One region of the Paenibacillus sp. 2TAB19 genome, then DNA from elsewhere that is predicted to be linked to it. Evidence: riboswitches for the same ligand, from Rfam matches in the RefSeq annotation. Region 1 holds a riboswitch; the other holds the start of a gene.
The links. Region 1 has a riboswitch for cobalamin ahead of AB4Z33_RS22785 (S-layer homology domain-containing protein). Riboswitches for the same ligand answer to the same signal wherever they lie in the genome.
Positions count from the first base shown of each region.

Region 2: it holds a riboswitch for cobalamin, as region 1 does, so the genes downstream of both, AB4Z33_RS15955 (ABC transporter substrate-binding protein) here and AB4Z33_RS22785 (S-layer homology domain-containing protein) in region 1, are expected to answer to the same signal.

Region 1 is NZ_JBFRGE010000061.1:22,475-26,440, reverse strand. Features, by position in the region: gene AB4Z33_RS22785 (S-layer homology domain-containing protein) at 1-1,842, opposite strand, end outside; cobalamin riboswitch at 2,005-2,205, opposite strand; gene AB4Z33_RS22780 (hypothetical protein) at 2,307-2,606, shown strand; gene tyrS (tyrosine--tRNA ligase) at 2,663-3,928, opposite strand.
Region 2 is NZ_JBFRGE010000032.1:1,808-5,667, forward strand. Features, by position in the region: gene AB4Z33_RS15945 (ABC transporter ATP-binding protein) at 1-461, opposite strand, end outside; gene AB4Z33_RS15950 (FecCD family ABC transporter permease) at 467-1,504, opposite strand; gene AB4Z33_RS15955 (ABC transporter substrate-binding protein) at 1,508-2,500, opposite strand; cobalamin riboswitch at 2,915-3,156, opposite strand; gene AB4Z33_RS15960 (FixH family protein) at 3,342-3,800, shown strand; gene AB4Z33_RS15965 (sulfite exporter TauE/SafE family protein) at 3,807-3,860, opposite strand, start outside.

The DNA of each region.
Region 1 (3,966 bases):
CTTGACATGCTTGAAGCCGCCTTCGGGCACCGCGAAAGCCAATAGCGCGTCTAGAGCCGAAATACCGTTTTTAATAAAACGCTCATCCGTATGGGCATCTACGCCGAAGCCGGATAAAGCCGTAATGACCTGCGCGATGCTTTCGCTGCTCGAGGTTCCCCAGCTCGTATAGCCTCCGTCCGCGCTCTGCGCTTTGGACAACCACGCAATCGCTCGATCCGCAGCTCCCTTTACATTAGTGTTCGTCTCGTAATAAGGAACCAGTGCTTGCAGCGCCATGGCTGTCATATCCACATCGGCTGCGCTCGTTCCTAGCGCCCAGCCGCCTGCTTGATCGGTACCTTTCTTTATTTCCTTATCGAGCAAAAATTGAACGAGATTTTCCCTTGTCGTTTGCGTCTTTCCTACAGGAGCGTCAGGAATTTCATAGTCATGACTGTCCAGCGCAATCAACGCGAATATCGGACCGTTATTGCCTTGCTTCTTGACGTAATCGAAGTCTGCTAACGCGCTTCTCAAGTCAAAGCCGGCAACATCCGTTATATCCCGGCCAACGGAAGTAAGGCCAAGAATGACGCGGGAATGCTCCGTGCTTTTCGTCTTGTCGAGCACGCCCGAGTTAGCCGTCATTAGCTCGGTGACTTTATTGGCTACATTTTTATAGTAGAGATCGTAATATCCGTTTGGTACGTCATATTGTCCCCGCGCAAGAGAGAGGACGGACCAATCCCCGCTCCCCGTTCCAAATACGGGATTCGTGACGGTTTTCTGGATATATGCAAGGTTTGCATGGATTTGTTGCTCCAGCAGGGCGTCGAACGTTTGCTTGTACGTAACAACAAAGGTTTGCTCTGCTTTGTTGCCGGCCTCATCCTCAGCTGTTATCGCAATCGTGTTGTTGCCAGCGATCAGCGTCGCCGTATATTGTCCATCCGTTCCCGTAATGACTTTCCCATTCAGCTTCACTTGAGGAGTGATCGCTTCCGATACGTTGTCCGTTACCGTAACGGCGAAATCTATTTCGCTATTGGTTAAAATTGCGTTGTTTTCTAACCCTGCAACTTGGATAACGGGTAGCTCCGTATCTTCCTCATTGGCGCTCAATGCTTCGCTGAGAGCGGCAAGTGCTTCATCGACGCTGTCTTGGGAGCTAACCATGCTTTCAAGCGCGTCATAGGCATTAATATATGCCGCGTTTACGTCGTCATCCGATATGATTGCTTCTCTGTTCGGATCGCTGTTGATTTCTCCGACCAGTTCAGTCAGATCATCCTTATTAGCCGTAGAATAGAAGCCTTCGCTCCATTCCGAGCCACCCAGGTCCGCTCCGAATCCGTATACCGTGAACTGGGTACGAATAACGTCTCCGTCCTCGGGGTGGTAATCCGAAAATCCGACGCTCGGGAATACGTTATTGACCGCATACATCCAACCCGACATCGAAGTATAATCAAATTGACCAAGCCACTCTTCTCTTAATTTCGTGCTGACCTCGCCGGATTGCTCCAATATATAGCTTGGAACGTTTACTGGCCTTGGATCGTTGTCTTTAACAAATGCCAGATAGAACGCACTATCAATGGCACCCGTACTTTCATAATTCCCTTCGCCAAGCAAACGCGTTATGATGGCTGCGCCATTATCGTTCTCGTAAAAAGGAACCTTAACCGGCTCTTCTATATAGCCCTGCCCTAACGTAAACTTCTCGACAGTGATCGTTACGAATCCAACCGGATCAGATTCATCCTCCGCCGCGAGCGCAATGCTGGCTCCGTTCGTGAACACAACAGAGAATAGGATGCTTGCGATAAGCAGCCACGCTAAATACTTGTTCCTGATCATCTTTTCATTACTTCCTTTCCAGTCCTTCTATTTCTATTAAATCTTGTCTACCATACTTTCAGCGCGCACAAAAAAACCTTCCGCCGCAATTGGCAAAAGGTTTAATAGAGCACACAGCAAAAAGCCCGCACTAAAAAACATCCTCCTATCGCTCGTAGAATGAATGGCATATCGAAACAGGCAGGTATTCTGGCTCAAGCGTCATCGCCCTTGCATCCTTCCCGGTTTCCCAGTGGCATCTTGCAAGAACTCTTCTTATACAGCGGCGGGACCGCGCGAGATTTGCACTCGCTTCCCTTTTAACCAATCGACAGCTCGACGAAGTCAAGACTGATCGTTGGCACCTGTTCCTACTATGAAATTATGTTGCTTATCATATCCGATTAATCGGCATTTGTCATTCTATTGTTTTTAATTGTGGTAAAATAGGACGAAGCCATACACTACGATGATGAGGTGCCCATATGTCCATTAGCTTCACTTCTTCAATTATTAGCCGCCTAAAAAGAGAACTTGCCGATACGCAGAATCAACTTGCGAACGATAAAACGAAACTTGCAAAAGTGAGCGCGAAAATAAAACAGCTGCAAAAAGACAGCAAGCTAAGCTCTACGCATAGCGATCTGAGCAGCAAAATGTCTCAGCTTACGAAGCTGAAGGATGAAGCCGCGAAGCTTGAAGCATCGCAAGCAGACTTAACGAAGCAACTGACGGCGAAAAACGCCGAGCTTAGGCAGCAGCTTGCTAAGTCGAAGCAGCAATAAGAAAAAAGCTTCCTTAGCGCATGATAACATGCCTTCGGAAGCTTTTTTTAAGTAATTTACGTTAGTTTAACAAGGCTGTAGTTTTTCTTGCCTTTGCGAATAATGATGAATTTCCCGCCGATTGCATGCTCGGACGAAACCGCGAACTCGAGGTCGGTGATCTTCTCGCCGTTCATTGAGATGGCGCCGTTCGATACGTCTTCGCGCGATTGTCGCTTCGAAGGCTCGATACCAATCTCTACGAGCCACTCCACGATGTTTTTCGCTTCGCCTTCGCCGCTCGCCTCGTACGTCGGCATTTCTTTGAAGCCTTGCTCGATCTCGTCTGCCGTAAGCGAACGAATATCGCCGCTGAACAACGCAGCCGTAATACGCTTTGCTTGGTCCAACAGTTCGTCGCCGTGCACGAAACGAGTCATCTCTTCCGCAAGCGCCTTCTGCGCATCACGCTTATGCGGTTCGGTCTGCACCTTTTCCGCAAGCGCCTCAATTTCATCTTTGCTGAGGAACGTGAAGTACTTCAAGTATTTCACAACATCGCGGTCATCGGTATTCGCCCAGAACTGGTAGAACTCATAAGGTGTCGTCTTGTTCGGGTCAAGCCATATGGCTCCGCCTGCCGTCTTGCCGAACTTCGTGCCATCCGCCTTAAGCATAAGAGGAATCGTAAGGCCGAACGCCTTCGCCTCCGAGCCTTCCTTCTTGCGGATCAGATCAAGACCGCTCGTAATATTGCCCCATTGATCAGAACCTCCGATTTGCAGTTGCACATCCTCGTGTTGGTACAGGTGCAAGTAATCGAGCGATTGAAGAATTTGGTACGAGAATTCGGTGAACGAGATACCGCTATCCAGCCTGCTCGCTACGACATCCTTCGCCAGCATCGTGTTGAGGTTGAAGTTTTTGCCGTAGTCGCGGAGGAAGTCGATGATATTGAGTTTATGCGTCCAATCGTAGTTGTTCACCATGCGAATCTCGTTGTCGCCGTCCGTGATGAACAGCTTACGCAGTTGAGCACTTAGCGCATTCACGTTGTCCTGTACCTGTTCAAGCGTCTGCAAAGAACGCTCTGTCTGCCGTCCGCTCGGATCGCCAATCGTACCTGTCGCTCCGCCGATCAGAATAACCGGACGATGACCGGCCAGCTGGAATCGCTTCAGCACCATGAACGGAATCAAATGTCCGATATGCATACTGTCCCCCGTCGGGTCAACGCCGCAATACAGCGATACCGCCTTCGTATTCGTTAATTCACGTAAGCCCTCTGCATCTGTCTGCTGATTAATGGCGTCACGCCATTCGAGTTCGTCGATAATGTTCACAGCCACACAACTCCCTTTTTTCGTTAAATGTCAATAAA
Region 2 (3,860 bases), on a different contig from region 1:
TCTTGAACCATTAGCTTCGCAAGCGCAACGCGCTGCCGTTCTCCGCCGCTTAGTTGATCCATCCTGCGTTCCTGCAGTCCAGCCAGACCCATTGCCTCGATCGCCTCATCGATGATTTCCGCCGGATCACTCTCTTCATTGCCAAGCCAGCTCTGATACGGATAACGCCCCATGCCAACGACCTCACGTACCGTAAACCCGACCGGGGGCAATCCGCCCTGCTGCAATACGGCCATCTTGCGCGCCAATGTTTTGCGCGGCAACGATACGATTGGCTCTCCTGCCAGCAGCACTTCGCCTTTCGCTGCCTTATCAACGCCGGACAGCAGATGAAGCAGCGTTGACTTGCCGACCCCGTTAGGCCCTATAATGCCATAGATCTTGCCTTCCGTGAATGAGCAGTCGAGCTCATGAAGCACCGTTCGGCCTTGAATCGTCTGTACAATTCCTTTTGCCTCCAAGATAGCTATAGCTGACCGCCTCCATTCATCTTACGACGATGGAGCAGATAGGCAAAGAATGGCGCGCCGATCAGCGCCGTCACGACGCCTAGCGGAATTTCGCGCGGGCTAAGCGCATTACGCGCGAGCGTATCCGCCCACAAGACGAATATGCCGCCTCCAATAGCCGCAAGCGGCGTAATCAGCCTATAATCCGGCCCCACGAGCAAGCGGATCAAGTGGGGTACTACGAGCCCGACGAAGCCGATAACGCCTGATACGGATACGGCAGCTGCCGTAAGCAGCGTAGATGCGATCAGCACGATCAGCTTCGTTCGCTCCACGCGAACGCCGGCATGGGCGGCGTGGCGTTCGCCTAGAACGAATAAATTGAGCGATTGGCTATAGATGAGAATAATTGGGAATCCGATGARAAGAAACGGAATGAGCATATATACGTTGTCCCAGTTGCGCATCGCAAGCGAACCCATGAGCCAGAACAGAATTTGATTGACAACGCCTTCAGACAGCGACACCATGAACGATACGAAAGCGCCTAAGAAGGCTTGAATGATGACACCGGATAAAATAAGCGTTTCAATATGCATCGCCCCTTTGCTTCGCGATAGCCAGAATACGCCAAACAACGTGATGCTTCCCGTCAGAAAGGCGACAAGAGGAATCGTCCACATGCCTAAAGCCATCTGGAGTCCGAACAAAATAATAAAGGCAGCGCCTACCGAGCTCCCTGAGGCGACGCCTAACGTATACGGATCGGCAAGCGGATTGCGCAGCACGCCTTGGAAACCTGTGCCGGCAAGAGCTAGGCAGGCGCCGACAAGGACGGCAAGCAGCACGCGGGACAGCCTTACCTGCGTAACAATGGCTATTTCACCCTTGGTATAGAGATCTTCGCCCCCTTTCACCCACGGAAGCTCGTGAATAAGTATGCCCCATACCTTGCTTACCGTAAGACCCGACGTACCAATAGAAAGACTTATGATCATAGAAACGGCAAGAAGGAGCAAAGCTGCTCCTCCATAAATGATACCTTTATGTTTCATTGCTTATTTGACGAGATCCGGGTGAATAACCTTCGCAAGCTCAAGCAATCCATCGGCGAGACGCGGACCTACACGTACGAGCGGGTCTTCCGTCACGGCGAACATTTGCTTGTTCTTCACTGCATCGATAACGTCCCAACCAGGACGGCTCTCAATACCGGCTACAATCGGATTCGGCTCCTCCTTCCATGCTGGGTACACAATCAGTTGCGGATTTTTGGCAACGACCTCTTCCGCGTTCACCTCGAACCACCCTTGACTTCCGGCTGCCACATTCGTTCCGCCAGCTAGCGTCAGCAGCTCATCGAGGAAAGTGCCAGAACCCACCGTCCAGCCGGGCGAGAATTCCAAATACACATTTTTCTTCTCTGCGTCTTTCACTGCGTCCGTTACCTGCTGCTTCACTTGAATCATATGGTCAGCAACTGCGGCAGCTTCTGCTTGTCTATTCATAATTTTACCTAAAGTATCGATTTTGGCAACTACTGCATCATAAGTTAGCGGATCCGTTGCATATACAGGGATATTAAGCTCGCGAAGCTGCTTAATCGCATCCACGTTCATCGAGGAAGAAGCAATGACCAGATCCGGATTAAGCCCCGTAACTACCTCAATATTCGTCGTCATATCGCCTACCAGCTGCTTAGCTACTGCCGCTTCCGGATAGTTGCTATAGCTGTCCACACCAACGACCTGCTCTCCGGATCCGATCGCATAGATCGTTTCCGTCTCGCTTGGCGCCAGCGAAACGATCTTCGTAGGTGCTTGCGCGAATGTAATTTCCGTTCCCGTATCGTCCTTCACCGTAAGCGGATATTCCGTAGTTGCTGCGCTTTCCTGTTCGTTGTCAGGCGCGTTCGTCGGCGCTTCCGTAGCCGCATTCGATGGTTGATTCGATGCTTGTCCCTCATTATTGGCGTTCGCTCCGCAAGCAGTCATGATGACGAGCATCATCGCCAGCAGCAGCCCAATCCAAGCTTTGTTCATCTTATTCATTAATTAGCACACTCCTATACGTTCTATTTATCTAGCAAATCGGCCTTACTCGTTATAGCTGTTACCTTCGAATAAAACATGATGTTACTTTTAGCCTGTATTTCATACAGCCTAATCGGGACCAATCGACCTTTACGTGACGCTTGATTGGAAAACATACAGTCAAAATCGGCATTTTGGCCCCTTGTCGCGCTTCCCCGTCCATTTGGCTGCACAATATCCAATCAAACGTAGATATGGACGCGTTGCAAGCCTTTTACTTGTATAAAATCCAATCAAAAGGCACTACTTGATAAGATTTAAACATCAAAAAAAAGCATTTCCGACGTCTTGTCAGAAATGCTGCGCGAATTCCGCTTCCAAAGCGGCAAATAGCTACTACTCGTGTGCAACACCTCCTAGTTCCTCGTAGGATTCAGCGTTAATAAGCAGGCAGGTCTCCTGACTTGGAATATATGCCATCGGCGTCTTCCCGAGCGTCCAAGCTCAGTGACAATATGCCGCGGCATCGGCCTTGCAACGAGAGCAGTCGCTCTCCGGCCATTCCTTACAGTGGCGGGTCCGCGCCGGATTCTCACCGGCTTCCCTATTAAGTCGGAGCGGTTGTTTAAGCAGCATTCAAGCTGCTCATATAAACCTTCTCGACACCTAGTTATTTTCTATGAAATTGTCAGATGTAACTATACACATCTTCCAATCTTTTGTCTATCCCTATCGCCAAAGTCAGACTATTGTTGAACGTCGCCGGCGTTCTGTCATCCCACTGCGCCGCATAGGTAACTAAAGACGCTGTTAATTGGTTTCTTGCCTACAAAAAAAGATACAGAAAGGTGCGCTTATCATGAGCTCTGACGAATCAATAGTAACGACCCGAGCACGAARGCCACTTCTTAAGTGGTCGCTCGCCTTGCTTGCCGCTGCCGTCATCATCACCGCTGCGTTCGCGTGGCTGCAAACGACGGAAGCTGCCCCACCTGCCGTCACGGAGCATTCCTTCGAAGAAGGCTCATTGACGTGGGAGATCGGCCGCTATCCGGCCAAAGTGCTCGATCTGAATGATTTTCGCCTCAGTCTTAGAAATTCCGAGGGAGCGCCGTTACGTAACGCTGAGTTATCCATCGTGTTAGATATGATCGGAATGAACTGCGGCAATTACAGCTTCAAGTTAACCGAGACCGCTCCCGGCGTCTACGAGGGCGAAGGCATGCCGTTGATGGCTGGAACGTGGAAAGCAACGTTGACGCTGGATACGGCGGATGGCAACTATATCCTTGCAAGGCGGCTCTCTGCCGTCCACTGATGATCGTTACCATAACCACGGCGAAATGCTCGGAATGACGCCGTTCACGGCCAATCCCCG